Regions from separate parts of the Streptomyces sp. NPDC002055 genome, predicted to be linked through region 2. Evidence: riboswitches for the same ligand, from Rfam matches in the RefSeq annotation. Region 2 holds a riboswitch; each other region holds the start of a gene.
What was found. Region 2 has a riboswitch for cobalamin ahead of ABT112_RS00565 (energy-coupling factor ABC transporter permease). Riboswitches for the same ligand answer to the same signal wherever they lie in the genome.

Region 1 (6,966 bases), on a different contig from region 2:
CCAGCCGCTCCCGCAGCGGCCCGGCGGCGCGGCGCGCGCCCCGGACCGAGAGCGGCAGCGGGGACCAGCCCGCGAGCCGGCCGAGGGCGACGACCGGCGGGTGGACCGGGGAGACGGCCATGACGTCCGCGGGCGCGCCGGTGACGACCGGCTCACCGGGCCCGGGCAGCAGGACGACCTGGTCCGCGTACTGGATGACGCGCTCCAGCCGGTGTTCGGCCATGAGGACGGTGGTGCCCAGGTCGTGCACGAGCCGTTGCAGGACGGCCAGCACCTCCTCCGCGGCGCCCGGGTCCAGTGCGGACGTCGGCTCGTCCAGGATCAGGACACGCGGATGCGGGGTGAGCACCGACCCGATGGCCACCCGCTGCTGCTGGCCGCCGGACAGGCTCGCCAGGGGCCGGTCGCGCAGGTCGGCCAGGCCCAGTAGGTCGAGGGTCTCCTCGACGCGGCGGCGCATAACCTCGGGGGCGAGCCCGAGGGACTCCATGCCGTAGGCGAGCTCGTCCTCGACGGTGTCGGTGACGAAGTGCGCCACGGGATCCTGGCCCACGGTGCCGACGACATCGGCGAGTTCGCGCGGCCGGTGCGTCCGGGTGTCCCGTCCGGCGACGGTGACCCTGCCGTGCAGCGTTCCCCCGGTGAAGTGCGGTACGAGCCCGCTCACCGCGCCCAGCAAGGTCGACTTACCGACACCGGAGGGCCCGACGAGCAGGCAGAGCTCGCCCTCCGGGACGGTGAAGTCCACCTCGCGGAGGGCGAATCCGGGCGCCCCGTCGTAGGCGACCGACACCTGCTCGAACCGGATCACGGCTTCTCCTCCTCGGGAGAGCTGGAGGGATGGGAGGGGCGGAAGAGGCTGGAAGTACGCCGCGGACGCTCGGGGGAGACGCCCGGTGTGCCGCCGGAAGCGGCTGCGGACGGACGGACTCCCGGCCGGCCGGACGCCCCGGGGAGCGGCGGCGCCGGTGCCACGAACGCCGGGAGCAGGCCGAGCAGGACGGCGGCCGCGGGCCACAGCGGCAGCGACGGCGCGGCCAACGGCACCACCGACGGGTGCAGGGCCGCCGGATCCCGGGCCGCGCAACCGATCATCAGGGCCGCGACCGCGGCGCCGGAGCCGGAGACCAGCCACGCCCGCACCCCCCAGACATCCGGGCGGTAGCGGCTGCGCACCGACCGGCGGCCGCCCAGCCGCAGTCCGGCGAGCGCCGCCGCGACCCCCACCAGCAGCAACGGCAGGCCGAACCCGGCGCCCTCGGCGGCCAGCAGGCCGTACGTACCGGCGCAGACGCCGAGCAGCCCGCCCAGCGTGAGGGCGGTCGTGGTGTGCCGGACGGCGGGCGGGACCTGTGCCGTGCGCCCGTAGCCGCGGGCGTCCATGGTGGCCGCCAGCGCCACCGAGCGCTCCAGTGCGCCCTCCAGCACCGGCAGCCCGATCTGCAGCACCGCCTTGATCCCCTTGTCGGGGCGCCCGCGCAGCCGGCGGGCGGCCCGCAGCCGCACCACGTCCGCGACGAGGTTCGGGGCGAACGTCATGGCGACCACCACCGCGACGCCCACCTCGTACAGCGCGCCGGGGAGGGATTTGAGCAGCCGGGCGGGGTTGGCGAGGGCGTTCGCCGCGCCGAGGCAGGCGAGGAGCGCGGCCAGCTTCAGCCCGTCGTAGAACGCGAAGACCAGGGACTCCAGCGTGACCCGGCCGCCGATCCGCACCCCCTGCGCCCAGTCGGGCAGCGGCACTTCGGGCAGCGTGACCAGGGTCGTGCTGCCCGGGATCGGCGAGCCGAGGATCACCGAGAAGACCAGCCGGATCACCACCACCGACAGGCCGAGCAGCAGGAAGGCGCGGTAACTGCGGGCCCAGGGCGCGTCCGTGCGGCGCACGGCGACGACATAGCCCGCGACGGCCACGAGCAGCCCCAGCAGCAGCAGGTTGGTGGTCCGGGACGCGGCGGTGGCCAGCCCGAGGGCCCACAGCCACCACGCCCCGGCGTGCAGGGCGTTGCTGCGCGTCGCTTCCGGAGCCCGCCCGCCCTTGGGGAGCAGCGTTGTCCGGACCCGCCACCCGGTGCGGGACCGCTGTGCCGGTGCGGCGGTCCGGGTGTCCGTCTCCGGGGCCCGTGCGGGTGCCCGGCCGTGCTCGCTACTCATCCGCGGCGGCGACGGGCCTGCCACCCGCCGGCGGCACCGAGGGCCAGTACGGCGGCGAGGCCGGCGATCAGCCCGACGGACGGGCCGTCGTCACCGCCGTCCGCCTCCGACGAGGACGGGGAGCCCGCGGACACGGACTCCTCGGCGGAGCCGCGCTTGCCGCCCCTGCCCCCGCCGTCGGCGACCTGTTCGCCGCAGCCCTTCTTCGGATAGCCGGAGACGGCGCAGAGCAGGGCGCCGGAGTCGTACCGGAGCGGCTTCGCCACCGCGGCCAGCACCTCCGCGGACGTCGCGTCCTCCGGGACGCTCGCGCACTCCGTACGGGGGGCCGGCGGGCGCTCGCCGTCGGGCGCGTCCGCGGCCGTGCCGAAGTCCAGCACGACCGCGACGCGCTTGCTGCCCGCCTTGGCGGAGGTATCGGCGCAGAGGGTGCCGAAGCGGGCGGAGCCGCGCGGCTGTTCGGCATCCTTGGAATCCGCGCTGACGGCGAAGCGGAAGCCGCGCACCTCGCCGTCCGCGGGGCGCTCGGTGGCCGGGCCCTGGGTGGCGTACACCCAGCTCTCGCCCTTCCGGTCCCAGAACGACCAGTAGCGGTAGCCCTGGGCGTGGGCGGGCGCGGCGCCGAGGACGGCGAGCACGGCCCCGGCCACGACGGTCGCGACGGTCGCGACAGCCGTCACGCCCCGGGCCGGAGCCGGCCGGCCGGACCGCGGCCGGAACGAATCCCGGAGCGAATCCCGGAACGACGACCGGAACCACATCCGGAACAGAGCCCGGAATCCCGGCCGGTGCTCACAGCCGAGTCCGGATGCGAGTCCGGACGCGAGCCTGGACGCGAGCCCGGATCCGTGTTCGTCCCCGATCCCCGGCACCGTCCCGTTCTCGCCCCGGTCCGCCGGACCGCGCACGCCCACCACCATCGTCTAGGCCTTCTTCTTGCGGCCGCTGATCAGGAAGCCGATCCCGATGCCCGCGACCAGGAACGCGCCGACCGTCCAGGCCGTCGACATACCGCCCGAACCGTTCCCCTCCTCCTTGGTGTCCTGCGCGTCGCCGCCCTCTGCCGGGGCCTGCGCCGCCGGCTTCGGGCCGGTGGCGTTCAGTTGCCGCACCAGGTCCTGCCCGCCGAAGTCCCGCGGGTCGGCGCCGGTCGCGTGGGCGGCGAGGACCAGCGCCCCCAGGCCCGCCGGGTTGTCCTTCGACCAGGCCTTCGCGTGGTGCTCCAGCCAGGTCAGCGAGGCGCGTGCCGCGTCCTGGTGGCCGCCGGCCGCCAGGGCCGTCACCGCGTCCGCCGTGTTGGCGAAGTCCGGCGTGGGCTTGTCGGCACCCGGGGCGAGCGTGGACAGGTGCCCGTCGCTCTTCCGCAGGGTCTCCGCGAGGTACGCGGCGCCGGCGCCGGCCGCCTCGTCCGGCTCGCGGGTGTCCTGCGCGTCCGAGGAGCCGCAGTCGAGCGGCTCGGCCTTCTCGGCGGCCTTCGCGGGCGCCGCCACGACGAGGCCCTTGCCGAGCCCGGCGAGCGCCGCGGCAGCCGTCGCGTCGGCGTTCGGCGCGAGCTTGCCCTTCTTGTCCGGCTGGAAGGCGAACGCCCCGCGCTCGCCCTTCTTGTCGTCGCAGCCGAGCTGGAAGGTGAGCAGCGCGTCGTACGGCGACTTGCCCGCTGTGCCGGACTTCTTGCCGGACTTCTCTCCCGGCTTCTTGCCCGCCGTGACGTCCTCCGGCTTCTCGCCCGCCGCGACGAGCGCGCCGATCACCAGCGAGGTGGAGTTGGCGTCGCTCGGGCCGCCGGGGAGGTAGCTCCAGCCGCCGTCCTCGTTCTGCACGGACTTCAGCCAGTTCGCGGCCTTCTTCACGGCGTCGCCGTGGCCGCCGACCGCGGCCAGCGCCTGCACCGCGAGTCCGGTCGCGTTGCTGTCCACCGGAGTCTTCTTGTCGCACTCCTTGCCGGCGTCCGCGCGGAACTCCGCGAAGCCGCCGGAGGCGCACTGCTGGCCGGCGAGCCAGTCCACGGCCTCGGGGGCCGGCGTGACCTTCACCGTGTCCTGGGCGATCAGGGCCACCGACTGCCGCCAGACGGCGTCGAACTTCGGGTCCTTGGTGCCGTACAGCCCGGCCGGGAGCTTCGCCGGGGCCGCGGGCTTCGGAGAGTCGGCGGCGAACGCGGCCGGAGCGGCGGTCACGCACAGGGCGGCGGAGACGGCCGTCAGCGCGGCGGCGCGACGGAGTCTGCTGTGCCGGGGGAGACCGCCCGGCCGGGGGCGCGGGGATATCTCCCCGGGGTGATGCAGCATCGGGCGGTGCCTTTCGGTGAGCGGACGCGGCCGGATCCGCTGCGCACCGCGCGGCCGTGCGTACGGGAGCGTGCGCACGCGGCGGGGCACCGGGCTCCGGCTCCGTATTCCTCGACGGTGCCGGCCTCCGGGCGCGGCCGTGGGACGGCCCGTCCGGAGACAGGAGCCGGTCACATCCGCCAGGGCACTCCGACTCGACGCCGTAGCGGCGCCTCACGGTTGCGGGTCAGTGCCGGAATTGCACCGGCTTTCCCCTGAGGGATGCGGTATCGACTGGCACACTCTACCGGCCCGTAGCAAGGAGGCCCATGGGCGCCCGATGCGCCGTGCCGCCACGGGCACCTCGCAACCGGTCCGAATACCCGCCGGCCCCGCACGCGCCTCTCACCATCCGCCGCCCGCCCCCTCACACCGCCCGGTACTCCACCGGCCCGCTGCCCGGGACCGGCTCCGCCCTCCCCAGCGTCACCAGGCGCCGCAGATGGGCCTCCGCCTCGGAGACGGCGATGTTCCGCGACCCGGGGGAGATCTGCTCCCAGGGCCGGTTCCACTCCATGGCCTCGGCCAGCTGCCACGGGGTGAGCGCGCGGGTCCCGAGGAGATCTCGCAGCCCGGCCAGCCGTGCCTCGTGGTGCGCCAGGAGCTGCCGCACCCGGGCCGCCGCGTCCGGGAAGGCGTACTGGTGGGCGGGCAGCACCTCGGCCGGGGCCAGGGCACCGACCCGCTCCAGGGAGTCGAGGTAGTCGCCGAGCGGGTCGGTGGCCGTGACGGCGTCGGGGTCCTCGTAGAGGCCGATGTGCGGACTGATGGTGGGCAGCAGATGGTCGCCGGAGAACAGCCGGCCGTGGCCGGTCCGCCCGGCGGCCGGATGGTCCTCCTCCAGGTGCAGACAGACATGGCCCGGGGTGTGTCCGGGTGTCCAGACGGCCCGCAGTCTCCGGCCCGGCAGATCGAGCAGTTCGCCGGGGACGATGGCGCGGTCGGGCAGTGCGGCCCGCAGGCCGGGCAGCGCCGGGTCCCGGCCGGAGGACCGGGCCGCGCGCAGCGGACGGAGGTGGTCCTCCGGCGCCCCGGCCGCCTCGAGCTTCCCGATCAGGTGGTCGAGCCAGAGCGCGGGCCGGGCGGCGCGGACCCGGCGCACGACCCGGGTGTCCGCGGGGTGCATCGCGATCCAGGCCCCCGACGCCTCGCGCACCCGCCCGGAGAGCCCGTGGTGGTCGGGGTGGTGATGGGTGACGAGCACGCCGTGCAGCTCGGTGGCCGACGTCCCGCACGCCGCGAGACCGGCTACGAGGGTGTCCCAGGAGGCCGGGTCGTCCCAGCCGGTGTCGATCAGAACCGGTCCGCGGCCGGTGTCCAGGAGGTGCACCAGGGTGTGGCCGAGCGGGTTGTCGGGGATCGGCACCGGGATGCTCCACACCCCGCCGCCGTGGTCGGTCACCGGAGCAGCCGGTTCCGTCATGGAGCCCTCCTCCATGGAGCCCTCGCCCAGCGGATTCCCCGCCTGGTCCCGTGCCCCGAGCGAGCGGTGAAACGCGTTCTCCACCGCAGCCGGCCGGACCGGAGCCCCGCGGGCGGGAGACGGCCGACGCATTGCCCACTGTAACGGGAACTGGTATCAGTTCTGATGCTGCGTCAGATACTTGCTGCGGCAGACCATTCTCGAGCGGCCCCGCTCGCTGCGGGCCGGCCGGACGGCGGGGAGGCAGAGGCGATGACCGACCTCATCGAGCACGGACAGCTGTTCATCGGCGGCGCGTGGGTGGACCCGCTCGGCCCGGACGTGATCGAGGTGGTCTCGCCGCACACCGAGCAGGTCATCGGGCGCGTGCCGCACGCCTCGCGCGCCGATGTGGACCGCGCCGTCGCCGCCGCCCGCGAGGCCTTCGACCACGGGCCCTGGGCCCGTACGCCCCTCGCCGAACGGATCGAGGTGGTCACCCGGATCAAGGACGCGATCGCCGTCCGGCACGAGGAGATCGCCCGGACCATCAGCGCGCAGAACGGCTCCCCCTACGCCTGGAGCGTCCTCGCCCAGGCCCTCGGCGCGATGATGGTGTGGGACGCGGCGATCACCGTGGCCCGGGACACCGCGCAGGAGGAGCGCCGGCAGGGGGCGCTCGGGCCGATCCTCGTCCGGCGGGAGCCGGTCGGGGTGGTCGCGGCCGTCGTCCCGTGGAACGTCCCGCAGTTCGTCGCCGCCGCGAAGCTCGGCCCCGCGCTGCTCACCGGCTGTTCGGTGATCCTCAAGCCGTCGCCCGAGACCCCGCTCGACGCCTGGCTGCTCGCCGATATCGCCGCCGAGGCCGGGGTGCCCGAAGGCGTGCTCAGCATCCTCCCGGCCGACCGCGAGGTCAGCGAGTACCTGGTCGGCCACCCCGGCGTCGACAAGGTGTCGTTCACCGGCTCCGTGGCGGCCGGCAAGCGCGTCATGGAGGTCGCGTCCCGCAACCTGACCCGGGTCACCCTGGAGCTCGGCGGCAAGTCGGCGGCGGTCATCCTCCCCGATGCCGACCTCGACACC
Region 2 (6,966 bases):
TCTCGTTGTCCAGCACCCGCGCCCCGTGGAGCCACCGGACCGCGTCCTCCCGGGTCGCCCCGCGCTCCAGCTCCCGGGAGATCTGCATCAGCAGCGCCCGCATCCGCCGGCCGAGACCGGCGATGGCCTCGCCGGCGGGCTCCACCAGCACCGGCGGCGCGACCAGGGCGTTCAGCAGAATGCCGGTCGCCGCACCGATCAGGGTCTCGGCGACCCGGCTCCACGCCGCCTGGGCCACATGGCTGACGCCCAGCACGAGCATCGCGCTGATCGCCACCTCCGGCACGAACTCGTCGACGCGCACCATGTGCCCGACCACCAGGGAGGCGAGGATCAGCAGACCCAGGCTCCACCAGCTCAGACCCACCAGGGCGCTGAAGGCCGAGGAGATCAGCACGCCCGCCACCACGCTGTTCACCCGGCGCATCCCGGTGGTGAGCGTCGCGTAGAGACTGACCTGGACGACCAGCAGCGCCGTCAGCGGTGCGAGCAGCGGCGGCGGACCGCCGGAGATGAGCCACTCCGCGGCGGCGAAGGCGAGCGTCGCGGCCACGGTGCAGCGCACCGTCTGCACGACGATCGGATCGTTGCGCCGCCGGATCAGGCCGACGGCGGTCTCCCGGACTGCAGGCACAGTTCACATGATCGCGCCGGGTCGGGCGGGAGCGTCACCTGCGCCGGTCCATCCGTGGTGGGTCGGCGGGCGAACGGATGCGGCGGATGGCACAGTGGCGGACATGTCCTCGACGCGCGCGGTGCACGGAGCGCCTTGCTGGGTGAGTTTGATGACGCGGGAACTCGAGGCCGCCCAGAGCTTCTACGGAGCGGTGATGGGGTGGACCTTCCGCCCCGGCACCCTGGGCGACGAATTCTGCGTCGCCCTCGCGGACGGCCGGCCGGTGGCCGGTATCGGGGCCCTGGCCCACACCATGGCGGTCCCCGTCTCCTGGACCGTCTACTTCGCCGCCGAGAGCGCCGACACGGTGGCCGCCCGGATCCGGGAGCGCAGCGCGACCGTGGCGGTCGGCCCCCTCACCTACGGCAAGGGCCGCGCCGCGCTGGCCGCCGACCCGGCCGGAGCGGTGTTCGGCTTCTGGGAGGGCGAGGTCCTTCCCGAATGGCGCGTCGGCGCCGGCTCCGCCCCGGCGTGGCTGGAACTGCGCACCCGCGACGCCTTCGCCGCGGCCATCTTCTACGCGGAGGTCTTCGACTGGGCCTCCGGACGGCCCGACGGCTGCGAGGTCGAGTACGAGCACGACGCCGTGGTGGTCCTGGCCCGCGGGCAGAAGGTGGCGCGGCTGCGCGGGGGCGGTGTGGAGGCGGATCCGGACCCCCAGGTCCGCCCCCGCTGGAACGTCTACTTCCGGGTGCCGGACGTCGATGCCGCGGCCGAGGCGGCCGTCCGCGCGGGCGGCACGGTCACCGGCGAGCCGGACGACTCCTCGATCGGCCGCTCGGCGACCCTCCGGGACCCTCAGGGCGGCCTCTTCACGGTGACCACGGGGACCGGCGCCGCCGCCTGAACGCCGCCGTCTGAACGCTGCCGCCGGAACGCCGCCGCCTCAGCGCCCGCCGCCTGAACACCGGGCGCGCGCCTCGCCGAGAGGCCGTGGCGCCCCGCTCCGGCTAGCGTGAGGAGCATGCATGCGCCGCTGCGTACGGAACGGCTCGTGGTGCGCGACTGGACCCCCGGCGACGCCGAGGCCGCGCTGCGGATCTACGGCGCCGAGGAGGTCGCCCACTGGCTGACGCCTGCCATGCACCGGGTCGGCGACCTGCCCGCGATGCGCGCCGTCCTCCAGGCGTGGGAGGAGTCGCAGCCCAACCTGGTGCGGCCGTCGGGCCGCTGGGCCGTACAGCGCCGGGAGGACGACCGGGTGGTCGGCGGGGTCGTCATCCGGATGCTGCCGCCCTACGACGAGGACCTGGAGATCGGCTGGCAGCTCAGCCCCGACGCCTGGGGCCGCGGCTATGCGACGGAGGCCGGTGTCGCGGTGGTCCGGTGGGCGTTCGAACAGGGCGTGGACGAACTGTTCGCGGTCGCCCGCCCCAACAACACCAAGGCCGCGGCGACGGCCCGCCGGATCGGCATGGAATGGGTGGGGGAGACGACCAAGTACTACGACATGCGGCTCAACGTGTACCGCATCCGCCCCTCCGACCTGGCGGAACCCGTGCGCATGCCGACCGACCGCGCCCACGGCTGACGCAGGGACACCGCGGTGGGGCCGGGCGCGGGCGGGTGTCGGGCGCGCAGGCGAGGGAGGCCGCGGAGGCGCTTCACCTCGCGCCCGTCGAGGTGTGAAAACAGGAAAGTGGCGCCCGCCGTCCCGTGGACGGGCGCCACAGCCGAGGGGGCGGAGGAGCCGGAATGCCTGCCCGGCGTGCACCCCTCAGCGGTCAGGGCCCGGGGGCCCCGACGTCACCGGTCGACAGGGTCCTGCCGACCGAAGGAAACCTCAGCGGTTGACGCAGGAGTTCCCGAGGGCGGGGTTGGCGACACCGATGACGCTCACGGTGTCCCCGCAGGCGTTGACCGGCACGTGGATCGGGGCCTGGACCAGGTTGCCCGAACCGATGCCCGGGGAGAACACGGCGGCACCCTGGGTGCCCGAGTCGGCGACCGCCGCACCAGCGGCGGCGGAGAGGGCGGCACCGGCAGTGGCGGCCAGAACGGCGGCCTTGGCAATACGCGACATGACGCAAACTCTTTTCAGTCGTACAGAAAGAAAGTTCCCTGCCTGTGACAAGCAGGGAACCGGATCAACGCACCGGACGAGGTGAAGATGCGCCTTGTGGGTGGCTTTAGCCCGATCGAGTGAGTGGCGGGCGCGGTGTTGCCGCCGCTCAGCCGCTCTATCGCCCCGCCCGCCCCGCCGCCCGGGGGCGGAGCGTCCCGCCCCGGGGCCCTCCCGGCCGCCGTCGGTCCGTACGGGAGAATCCCGAGGGCGACGGAGAGGAGTCACATGCCGGGGACGTCCATGGCCGAAGGCCTGCGCCGGGTCGCCGAGGCGGGTCCGTTCTTCGCCGTGCGGACCGCGGAGGCGCCGGGGGAGGAGCCGCGTGCCCACGGGTATGTGCCGTTCGCGGAGCTCTGCGCGGACCCCGGCCCGCTGCGCGCCCGGATCACCACCGTGGCCGGCCGGCTGGGCACGGACGAGCTCCGGGTGGGCGCGTCCCTCGTCTTCCAGGGGCTCGCCGCCCGGCTGTGGTCCCTCGCGCTCGGCTCCGCCGTGCTCGCCGGCACCCTCCCCGACCTCTCCCCGGAGCGGCTGTGGTGGCACCCGGACCGGAGCGCCCCGGACGAACTCTGGCTGCCCGGCCCCGTGTCCGCTGCGGACGGCCCCGTGTCCGCGGCCGATCCCGGCACCTCGGCGGACCGGCTGCGCGCGGCGGTGGTCGACGGCCACCTCGTACCCCTGCACCGCGCCGTGCGGTCCGTATGTCCGGTTTCGGGGCAACTGCTCTGGGGCAACGCCGGGTCGGCGCTGTTCGGCTCGTACCGCGTCCTGCGCGACGGCTGCCGCGCACGGGGCCGCGCCGAAGCCGCGGACACGGCGTCGGCGCTGGTCCGAGAGCTGTTCCGGGAGCCGCCGCTGCACGGCACCGGCACCCTCGCGGGCGGCGGCTTCACCCGGCGCAGCTGCTGTCTCTACTACCGGGTCCCGGGCGGCGGCCTCTGCGGCGACTGCGCGCTCGCCTGAAGCGACGGCCACCCCGCGTGTGCTCGCGGGGCAGTGCCGGGTACTCCATGGCCAAGCAGATGCTCCGTGCCACCACGCGCTCGCCCGCGGGGCAGTGACCATGCTCACCCGAGGGGCGCGCGGTTGGCTGCCCGCGCCCCGCAAGCGCACCGTTGCTCCTGCCCTCCGCCGGTGGCCGATACCGATCCCCGGTTGTGGCCGGAGCGTGCTGCCCACTAACCTCTCAGGGCCTTGGTGTACGGGAAACCGGTGATGAAACCGGTGCGGCCCTCGCCACTGTGATCGGGAAGTCCGGTTCCACCCCTCGGGGAGCCACTGGGACGCCGAGCCGCCGGCTCGGTGCCCGGGAAGGCGGAGTCCGGACGGCATGACCCGTCAGCCAGGAGACCGGCCGGGGCGCGTCGTCCATCCACGAGGTGCTGGAGAGGTTCGCTTTCCCATGCATATAGCCGAGGGGTATCTGCCCCCGTTGCACGCGGTCGCCTGGGGCGCCGCCGCTGCCCCGTTCGTCGTCCACGGCGTCCGGTCCCTGTCCCGCGAGGTCAAGGAGAACCCCGAGAGCACGCTGCTGCTCGGCGCCTCCGGAGCCTTCACCTTCGTCCTGTCCGCCCTCAAGATCCCGTCGGTGACCGGCAGCTGCTCGCACCCGACGGGCACCGGACTCGGGGCCATCCTGTTCCGGCCGCCCATCATGACGGTGCTCGGCACGATCACCCTGCTCTTCCAGGCGCTGCTGCTCGCCCACGGCGGGCTCACCACGCTCGGGGCCAACGCGTTCTCCATGGCGATCGTCGGCCCCTGGGCCGGATACGGGGTGTACCGGCTGGTCCGGCGGCTGGGCGCACCGCTCATGGCCGCCGTGTTCGCCGGGGCGTTCGTCGCGGACCTGAGCACCTACTGCGTCACCAGCCTGCAGCTCGCGCTGGCCTTCCCCGACCCGGGCACCGGAGTGCTCGGCTCCCTCGCCAAGTTCGGCGGCATCTTCGCCGTCACCCAGATCCCGCTGGCGGTCAGCGAGGGCATCCTCACCGTGCTGGTGATGCGCCTGCTGACGCAGTCCAGCAAGGGGGATCTGATCCGGCTGGGCGTGCTGTCCCGCCGCGCGGAGAAGCAGGAGGCCGTTGCCCGATGAAGCGTCACACCAAGATCAACCTGCTGTTGCTGGTGCTGGTCGTCGCTCTTGCGGTGCTGCCGCTCGCGCTCGGCCTCGGGGACCACAAGAAGGAGCCCTTCACGGGCGCCGACGCCCAGGCCGAGTCCGCGATCACCGAGATCCGGCCGGACTACGAGCCCTGGTTCAGCCCGCTCTACGAACCGCCGTCCGGCGAGGTGGAGTCCGCGCTGTTCGCCCTCCAGGCCGCACTCGGCGCGGGTGTTCTGGCGTACTACTTCGGGCTGCGCCGCGGGCGCCGTCAGGGTGCGGAGCAGGCCACGTCCCAGGACGGCTCCGGGTCCCAGGACGGGGCGGCGACGCCGGACCGCGAGACCGCAGCCTAGCCGCGTGCTGCCCATCGACGCGGCGGCGCACAGCAGTCGCTGGCGCCGCCGCCACCCCCTGGACAAAGCCGTTCTCGCCCTCGGCCTGACGGTGTCGGCGGTCTGCCTGCCGCCGTGGCCGGGGTCGCTCCTCGTCGTGGTGGCCGCGCTCGTCCTGCTGCTGGGGCCGGCCGCCGTGCCGCCCCGTCAGCTGTGGCGGGCCTACCGCATCCCGCTCGGCTTCTGCGTCACCGGCGCCCTGCCGCTCCTCGTCCGGCTGGGCGGCCCGCACGGCCCGCTCTCCCTGGCTCCGGACGGGCCCGCGCACGCCGGACAGCTGCTGCTGCGCACCTCCGCCGCGTCGCTCGGGGTGCTGCTCTTCTCGTTCACCACGCCCCTGTCCGACCTGCTGCCCCGGCTGGCGCGGGCGGGCGTGCCGCCCGCGGTCGTCGATGTCGCCCTGGTCACCTACCGGATGGCGTTCCTGCTCCTGGACACCGTCTCCCGGGTCCGCCAGGCCCAGGCCGCCCGGCTGGGCAAGTCCGGACGGGCCGCGGCCTGGCGGTCGCTGGCCGGGCTCGGAGCCACCGTGTTCGTCCGGGCCTTCGCGCGCGCCGCCCGGCTGCAGACAGGGCTCGCGGGCCGCGGCTACGACGGCTCGCTCCGCGTCCTGGTGGCCGAATCCGAGGTCTCCCGGCGCTTCGTGGCCGCGTCCGTCGCACTCCTGGCGGGGATCGCCGCCCTCACGCTCGCACTCGAAAGGCTCACCCCATGACCGCAGGATCGCACCTGGTGGAACTCCTCGGCGCGGGATACGCCTACGAGGACGGGCCGGCCGTCCTGGACGACGTCACCTTCGGCATCCGCGACGGCCGCAGCCTGGCACTGCTCGGCCGGAACGGCAGCGGGAAGACCACCCTGCTGCGGCTGCTCAGCGGAGGCCTGCGGCCCTCGGCGGGCGAACTGCGCCTGGAGGGAACCACGGTCTCCTACGGCCGCGCGGGGCTCAGCCGGCTGCGCACCACGGTGCAGTTGGTGGTCCAGGACCCGGACGACCAGCTCTTCGCCGCATCGGTCGGGCAGGACGTCTCGTTCGGCCCGATGAACCTGGGGCTCCCGGAACCGGAGGTGCGCGAACGCGTCGCGGACGCCCTCGCCGCGCTGGACATCACCGCGCTGCGCGACCGCCCCACGCATCTGCTCTCCTACGGGCAGCGCAAGCGAGCGGCCATCGCCGGAGCGGTGGCCATGCGACCGCGGGTGCTGATCCTCGACGAGCCGACGGCGGGCCTCGACCCGCACGGCCAGGAACGGCTGCTGGAGGTGCTGGAACGGCTCCGGGCGGCGGGCACCACCGTGGTCATGGCCACGCACGACGTGGACCTGGCCCTGCGCTGGGCGGACGACACCGCCGTCCTCGCCCCGGACGGCCTGCGCACCGGGCCGACCGCGGAACTGCTGGCCGACGGGCGGCTGCTGGACGAGGCCCGGCTGCGGCGCCCGTGGGGGCAGGCGGCGGCCGAGGTGCTGCGGGCGCACGGGCTGCTCGGACCGGACACCACCGGGCCGCGGACCCCGGAGGACCTGGCGGGGTACGCGGTGGCGCGAACGGCCTGATGCCGGGCCGGTGTCCCGGGGCCTGCCCGGCCCGCGTCAGGTCGGGCCGGGCTCCGGTCTCGGCGCCCGGCCCCGGAGCTTCGTCCGGTACGTCGCCCCGCCCCGGTCCGCCGTGCCGGAAGGGCGGGCCGGGTCCGGCTCGCGGAGCGCCGCGCCACCCTCGACGGCA
Region 3 (6,966 bases), on a different contig from region 2:
GTGCGTCCCAGCGGGCGCCGCCGAGACCGCCGAGGGTCCAGAACAGCACGGCCCGCAGGTGTTCGGCCTCGGCGGCGGTGACGAGCACCAGGCTGGTGAGGGCGGAGAGGATGTACTGCACGGCCACCCCGGCCAGGACCAGCCGGCCGGTGGTCATCGTCCCGCCGCGGCGGGCCATGGCGTAGACGGCGACGAGAGCGCCGAGCGATCCCACGAAGGCACCGGCCGGCAGGGCGAAGGAGGTTGCTCCCGCGCCGAGACCGAGCACCACCACGAGGACCGCGCCGGTCGAGGCGCCCGAGGAGATGCCGAGGAGGAAGGGGTCGGCCACCGGGTTGCGGACCAGGGCCTGGAGGACGGTCCCGACGACGGCGAGTCCGGCGCCGACGACAGCGCCGAGCAGGACCCGCGGCAGCCGGACGTCACGCACTATCGTGGTGAACGGACCGGCCCCGGTGTCCCCGGCGAGGATGCGCAGCACGTCGCCGGCGGGGATCCGGACGGGTCCCAGGGCGAGCCCGGCGACCGCCGCCACGGCGAACACGGCCGCGAGCCCGGCGAGGACGAGGGAGCAGCGGAGCCGGCCCGCCGGGGTGCGCGGTATTCGGCGGAGCACCGGACTAGCCGCCGTGTCCGGGGTGGAGCTGCCGGGCCAGTGAGTCGACCGCCTCGGGCACCCGCACGCCGAGCACGGCGGAGGACAGTGGCAGCACCGCGAAGCGCTTGTTCCTGATCGCCGGGACGTCGGCCAGCGCCGGGTCCCGGAGCAGCCGCTTCTTCTTGGCCGCCACCGGGGTGCCGCCGTAGTCGTAGATCACGATCACTTCGGGACGCCGCTGGACGACCTTCTCCCAGGAGACGTCGCCGAAGGTGCGGTCGAGGTCGGCGAAGACGTTCCGGCCGCCGGCGAGGCGGACGATCTCGTTGCCGATGCCCTTGCCGCCCGCGGTGAACGCCGCGCTGTCGCCGCTGTCGTAGACCAGGACGGACGGCCGGTCAGCGCCCTTCAACCGCTTGGCCGTGGCCGCGAGTTGCCGGTCCTGGCGGGCCAGGAGGGCGTCGGCCCGCTCGGGGACGCCGAAGGTGCGCGCGGTCTCGCGGATCTCCTGCCGCAGCCGGTCCACCCGCACCGGACCGCGGCCGCAGCTCTCGATGTTGAGCCGGGTGTGCACCCCGCTCTTCTCCAGCGAAGCGCGGTCCCGGCCCTCGCTCTTGTCGAAGGCGCTGGTGTAGCCGCCGTAGACGAAGTCGGGCCCGGCGGCGATCAGCTTCTCGTACGAGGGGTACTTGTCGGACAGGACGTCGACGCCCCGGTAGGCGTCCCGGAAGCGGGGCAGCACCCGGTCGTCGAGGTAGGCGGTGCCGGCCAGCCGCTTCTCCAGGCCCAGGGCGAGCATGACCTCGGTGGCGTGCTGGTTCAGGGTGACGGCCCGCTTCGGCGGAGCGGTGAACGTGGTCTTCACACCGCAGTTGGTGACGGTGTACGGGAAGCCCTTCGCGGCGGCGGGACGGCCGTCGGCGGGCGGGTCGTCCGTGGGCGCGAGGCCGCAGCCGGTGAGCGGGAGCAGCAGCAGGGCCGCCGTGATGGTCCGGACGCGCAGTGACCCCGGGAACCGGGACATGGGCATGCCTCCTCCGGGGGATCCGCGTCCCCTGGTCGGTGCTGAAGGCGGCAGTCCGGTGTCTGACTCCCGGGGAGCGGCCCGTCCCGGCGCGGTGCGCCGTGCGGCACACCACCGTTCGAAGCGGCTTCCCGGTCACAGTGGCGGGACCGTGCCGGAGTCGCACCGGCTTCCCTGGTTCCGCCGCCTCGTGAACACCCGCATTCTGTCAGAGCGCGATCAGCCCGCCCAGGGCGCGGGCCCGTGACCTGCGCCGCTCGTCGCCCTGCGGGAACCGCGCCCGTGGGGGACGGCGCCCGCCCGGGACGCGGCAGGCCGGAGCGGCCGCTGTTCTCCGCCGCCCGGTGCCGACAGGGTGTTCCGGTACCGAGCGGGGTTGTGCGGGCCGGGCCGGCACCGCCTACGCTGAACGGTCTGCGACCACCGGGAATGCGGGGCCCACGGATGAACCACGGCCGGACCTCACCTCGTACGGCGCCCTTGGCGGACGGCTTCGTCAACGGCGGTGTCTCCTTCTGGTACCGGGACGGCGGCCCGCCCGGGCGCCGGCCCGCGCTGCCCGGGGACCGCGACTACGACGTGGCGATCGTCGGCGGCGGCTACACCGGTCTGTGGACGGCGTACTACCTCGCCCGGGACCGGCCCGGTCTGCGGATCGCCGTGCTGGAGCGGGAGTTCGCGGGATTCGGCGCCTCCGGACGGAACGGCGGCTGGCTCTACCACGGCTTCGCCGGGGCCCGGGAGCGTTACGCCGCGCAGCACGGCCGGCCCGCGGTGCGGGAGATGCAGCGCACCCTGTTCCGGTCCGTCGACGAGGTGATCTCGGTGGCGCACGCCGAGGGCATCGACGCGGGCATCCACAAGGGCGGCATGCTGCGCGTCGCGGTCGGCCCCGCGCAGCAGGCGCGACTGCTGGCCGCTGTCGAGGACCAGCGCGCCTGGGGCTTCACGGAGGCGGACCTGCGGCTGCTCGACGCGACGGAACGGGCGGAGCGGGTGCCGGTGGCGGGGGCGTCCGCGGCCGCCTGGACACCGCACGCCGCCGCCGTCCAGCCCGCGGCGCTGGCGTCGGGGCTGGCCCGGGCGGTGGCCGCCCGCGGAGTCGACATCCTGGAGGGCACCACGGTCACCGAGATCCTCCCCCGCAACGCCGGAGGGCGGGCCACCGCCCGCACCGACCGGGGCAGGGTGACCGCCGACTATGTCATCCGGGCGACGGAGGGGTTCAGCGCGAGCATCACCGGGCTGCGCCGTCAGTGGCTGCCGATGAACAGCTCGATGATCGTCACCGAGCCGCTGTCCGACGCGGTGTGGGAGCGGATCGGCTGGCGGAACCGGGAGGTGCTCGGCGACACGGCCCACGCCTACATCTACGCCCAGCGCACGGCGGACGGCCGGATCGCCCTCGGCGGCCGGGGAGTTCCGTACCGCTTCGGTTCGCGCACGGACACCGGGGGCGTCACCCGGCCGCAGACCGTGGACGCCCTGTGGCGCGCGCTCGTCAGGCTCTTCCCGCCCGCCGCGGACTCCGCCGTGGAGCACGCGTGGTGCGGTGTCCTCGGCGTGCCGCGCGACTGGTGCTCCACGGTCCGGCTGGACCACACCACCGGTCTGGGGTGGGCTGGCGGCTATGTGGGCAGTGGGGTGACGACGTCCAACCTGGCGGGCCGTACGCTGCGGGACCTCCTGCTGCGGCAGGACACCGACCTGACCGCGCTGCCCTGGGTCGGGCGGCAGGTGCGGCCCTGGGAGCCGGAGCCGCTGCGGTGGGCGGGGGTTCATCTGATCCACGCCCTGTTCCGGGCCGCGGACCGGCGGGAGAGCGCCGGCCTGCCGCACACCTCGGCGTTCGCCCGGCTGGCGGGGGTCATTTCGGGGCGGTGAGCGGCGCCGGGCGGGGGCCGCTCGTCCCCGCCGTCGGCCCATCGCCCCGGCCTCTTCTCCTGAACTTCTCCTGAACTTCTCCTGAACGGCGGCCGCCTGGAGGGCCGTTCAGGAGAAGGGGTTCCCCGTGACGCCGCCCCCGACAGCGCCCCGGCCCTCCACAGGGCATCTCCCCCTCCGCCGGCACCCGTTCACCCGACGGAGACCAGCACCGGACCCCCGTGGGCCACGGCCCGTTCGCGCCATGCCGCGGAGAGCCGCACCGGCCGCCCGGGCACGGCGGGACCCCAGACGCGCTGCCGGTGCAGGATCCGGCCGTCCTGCCGGACGATCAGCCGCGGCCGGACGAGCGGTTCCGCCGGTTCCAGGCTGAACCTCCCGGGCGCGGCAAGGGAGTTCGCCGGGCCGATCCGGTCGGGGGCAACCCAGGCCAGCGGTGCTTCGGCCAGCACGGGCACCCGGGTGGGCGGCCATCCCCCGTCGGCCAGGTGGCGGAGCACGGGCTCCGCGACGAGCGCGCCGTCCCGGGCGGCGGTACCGGCGGACTCGCCGGGGCGCAGCAGGGTGCCCACCGCGAAGACCCCGGGTTCGGAGGTGCGGAACGCGGTGTCGGCGGACGGCCCGCGGGAGCCGGGGGCGAGGGGGATGCCGCCGGTCCGGGCCAGTTCGTGGTCGGGGATCCAGTCGCCGGTGAACACCACCGTGTCGCAGCGGAGCGTCATGGTCCGGCCGTCGCGGTGCCGGAGCCCGATGCTCTCCACCCGGTCCCGGCCGTGGAGTCCGGTCACGGTGGTGTCCGCGAGCAGCGGGATCTCCCGGGCCGACCGGGTGGGGAGGGTCTGTGCCCAGGAGGTCCGGTGGCGGGGCAAGTCGGTGACTGTGGCGACGACTTCGGTCCCTGCCCGGCGCAGGGCGAGCGCCGTGGTGCGGCCGGACGGCCCGGCGCCGACGACGACGGCGCGGCGGCCGACCGTGTCGCGCTGTGCACCGTGCAGGGGCCACGGTCCACCGTGCAGGGACGGCAGTTCACCGTGCAGGGACCGCAGGGCCTGGCCGGTGGTGAGGACGCCCGCGGGGCGGGTGCCGGGCACCAGGCGTGCGCTGCGGGGCCGTTCCCGGGCGCCGGTGGCGAGGACGACGGCCCGTGCCGTGAGGCGTTCCGGTCCGGCCGGGCCGGTGACGGCCGCGGTGAGCGGGCCCGCCCAGCCGGTGACGCCGACCCCGGTGCGCAGGACGGCGCCGGCGCGGACGGCCGCGTCGGCCAGGTGCCGGGCGTAGTCCGGGCCGGTCAGCAGCCGGTGCAGGTCGCTCACGCCGAATCCGCGGTGACGGCAGTGGCGGGTGAGCCCGCCGGGGTGCGGCTCCCGGTCGACGACCTCCACGCGCCCGGCCCCCGCGGCGGCGAGCCGGGCGGCCGCGGTCAGCCCGGCCGGTCCGGCGCCGATGACGAGGACGTCCACGCTGCGCCGGAGCGGACCTGCGGCGGTGGGTGATGCTCCGGCAAGGGTGGGAGGCGGGTCGGCCGTCATGACGGGGTCCTCGTTCGCGGGGAGTCCGGTGAGTGCGGGGAGTGGGGAGAGTGCGGGGAGTCCGGGGAGTCCGGGGAGGCGGGGACGACGGGCCCGCGGCCCGGACCGCCGCCGCGGGCGAACAGCGCGTGCACGGCGGCGCCGCAGTGGTAGCCCTGACACCTGCCGCTCATGGCCCGGGTGCGGCGCCGGAGCCCGGCGACCGAGCCGGGCGGGACCGTCCCTGCGAGGGCGTCGCGGATCTCGCCCCGGGACACCCGCTCGCAGTGGCAGACCAGGGTGCCGTACTCCGGGTCGGCGGCGATCAGTTCGGCGCGCTGGTACGGGCGGGGGAAGGCCTCGCCGATGTTCGGCATCCGCAGCGGCGCCGGCTCGTGGGCGGTCCCCAGCTCCAGGCCCGTCGCGGCGAGCAGTTCCACCACGTGCGCGGCGATCGCCATCGAGGCGGTGAGGCCGGTGGAGCGGATGCCCCCGACGGTGACCCGGCGCTCCCCGGGGTGCGCCCGGATCCGGTAGTCCTCCTGCCCGGTGGCGGCGCGCAGTCCGGCGTAGACCGCGGTGACCTCCTCGTCGAGCAGGGCGGGCAGGATCCGTGCGCCGTGCTCCCGCAGGAACGCCAGCCCGTCTGCGGACGTTCCGGTGGCCGCCTTGTCGTCGAGGTCCTCCGCGGTCGGTCCCAGCAGGACGTTGCCGTACACGGTCGGCGTGACCAGCACGCCCTTGCCGCGTTCGGTGGGCACGGGCAGCAGGATGTGGTCGACGAGGGCGCGGGCGAAGGTGTCGAACACCATGAGCTGGCCACGCCGCGGCGTCACGGTGAAGTCGTCGTGGCCGCACATCCGGTCGACGTCATCGGCGTGCAGACCGGCGGCGTTGACCAGATGGCGGGTGCGCAGCACCCCGCGCGCGGTGCCGAGCTCCTGGTGGCCCGCGGGGCCGGCGGTGACGGACTCCACCCGGCAGTCGAGGTGCAGATCTGCTCCGCTGCGGACGGCCTGGGTGGCGTAGGCGAGCGTCGTCGTCCAGGGGCAGATGATGCTCTCGCCGGGCACGTCCAGGGCGCCGAGGGCTCCCGGCCCGAGGTGCGGCTCACGGCGGCGCAGCTCCTCCGCGCCGATGAGCCGGGTGTCGTGGCAGCCGTTGCGCCCGGCCTTGGCGGCGAGTGCGGGCAGCGCGGCGAGTTGCTCGTCGTCCCAGGCGACGAGCAGGGCACCGAGCCGTTCCACCGGGATGCCGACCTCCGCGGCGTATCCGGTCAGCCGCCGGTGGCCGTCGCGGACCAGCCGGGCCTCCAGGGTGCCGGGGGTGGCGTCGAACCCGGTGTGCAGGATGGCGGTGTTGGCCTTCGAGGTGCCGTTGCCGATGTCGTCCGAGGCCTCGACGACGGCGATGCGCAGCCGGTAGCGGGCCAGTTCGCGGGCGATGGCCGCGCCGACCACTCCGGCGCCGATGATGACCACGTCGTGGACCTCGTCCGGCAGCGGGCCGGTGGTCGTCACGCTCATGCGCGTCCTTTGCTCAGCGAGGCTGCGTCTCGGTGGTGCGTTTCGGCGGCTGCGTTGGGTGGCTGCGTTTCTGGCTGCGCTTTGGCGGCTGCTGCCATGAGCCGCGTAACGCGGGGAGCCGGTCGCTCCGGCGGTTCGGCCGGGGGCGGTCCGCGGCGGGCCCGGCGGGCTTCGGGTGCGTCCGCGGGCCTGCGTCGACGGGCTTCCCTCCCGGTGGCGGGCGCGGCTGGTCAGTGCGGTGCCGCGGGCGGTGGCGCGGGCGGTGGCGCGGGACCGTCCAGCAGTGCCGCCACCGCCGCCCGGAAGGCGCTCCGGCGTTCGGCGGCGCGGCCGGCGTCGATCCGTGGTTCGTAGACGGTGGCCGGTGCCCGCGGCGGGAGGGCCCGGTGGAGCGGGAGGCCGGGGTCCAGTCCCATGCGGGCGACC

Region 1: it holds a riboswitch for cobalamin, as region 2 does, so the genes downstream of both, ABT112_RS16430 (SCO2321 family membrane protein) here and ABT112_RS00565 (energy-coupling factor ABC transporter permease) in region 2, are expected to answer to the same signal.
Region 3: it holds a riboswitch for cobalamin, as region 2 does, so the genes downstream of both, ABT112_RS24610 (ABC transporter substrate-binding protein) here and ABT112_RS00565 (energy-coupling factor ABC transporter permease) in region 2, are expected to answer to the same signal.

Annotation. Positions count from the first base shown of each region.
Region 1 covers NZ_JBEOXS010000023.1:8,446-15,411, reverse strand. The annotation lists gene ABT112_RS16445 (ABC transporter ATP-binding protein) at 1-811, opposite strand, end outside; gene ABT112_RS16440 (CbiQ family ECF transporter T component) at 808-2,154, opposite strand; gene ABT112_RS16435 (SCO2322 family protein) at 2,151-2,834, opposite strand; gene ABT112_RS16430 (SCO2321 family membrane protein) at 3,078-4,442, opposite strand; adenosylcobalamin-variant (AdoCbl-variant) riboswitch at 4,617-4,711, opposite strand; gene ABT112_RS16425 (Strvi_7410 family MBL fold metallo-hydrolase) at 4,849-5,904, opposite strand; gene ABT112_RS16420 (aldehyde dehydrogenase) at 6,157-6,966, shown strand, end outside.
Region 2 covers NZ_JBEOXS010000001.1:126,634-133,599, forward strand. The annotation lists gene ABT112_RS00540 (FUSC family protein) at 1-634, opposite strand, end outside; gene ABT112_RS00545 (VOC family protein) at 786-1,523, shown strand; gene ABT112_RS00550 (GNAT family N-acetyltransferase) at 1,641-2,207, shown strand; gene ABT112_RS00555 (chaplin) at 2,460-2,699, opposite strand; gene ABT112_RS00560 ((2Fe-2S)-binding protein) at 2,967-3,704, shown strand; cobalamin riboswitch at 3,920-4,114, shown strand; gene ABT112_RS00565 (energy-coupling factor ABC transporter permease) at 4,144-4,836, shown strand; gene ABT112_RS00570 (energy-coupling factor ABC transporter substrate-binding protein) at 4,833-5,201, shown strand; gene cbiQ (cobalt ECF transporter T component CbiQ) at 5,206-5,955, shown strand; gene ABT112_RS00580 (energy-coupling factor ABC transporter ATP-binding protein) at 5,952-6,797, shown strand.
Region 3 covers NZ_JBEOXS010000044.1:2,138-9,103, reverse strand. The annotation lists gene ABT112_RS24615 (FecCD family ABC transporter permease) at 1-544, opposite strand, end outside; gene ABT112_RS24610 (ABC transporter substrate-binding protein) at 621-1,622, opposite strand; cobalamin riboswitch at 1,659-1,836, opposite strand; gene ABT112_RS24605 (NAD(P)/FAD-dependent oxidoreductase) at 2,067-3,506, shown strand; gene ABT112_RS24600 (NAD(P)/FAD-dependent oxidoreductase) at 3,698-5,035, opposite strand; gene ABT112_RS24595 (NAD(P)/FAD-dependent oxidoreductase) at 5,032-6,540, opposite strand; gene ABT112_RS24590 (FGGY family carbohydrate kinase) at 6,771-6,966, opposite strand, start outside.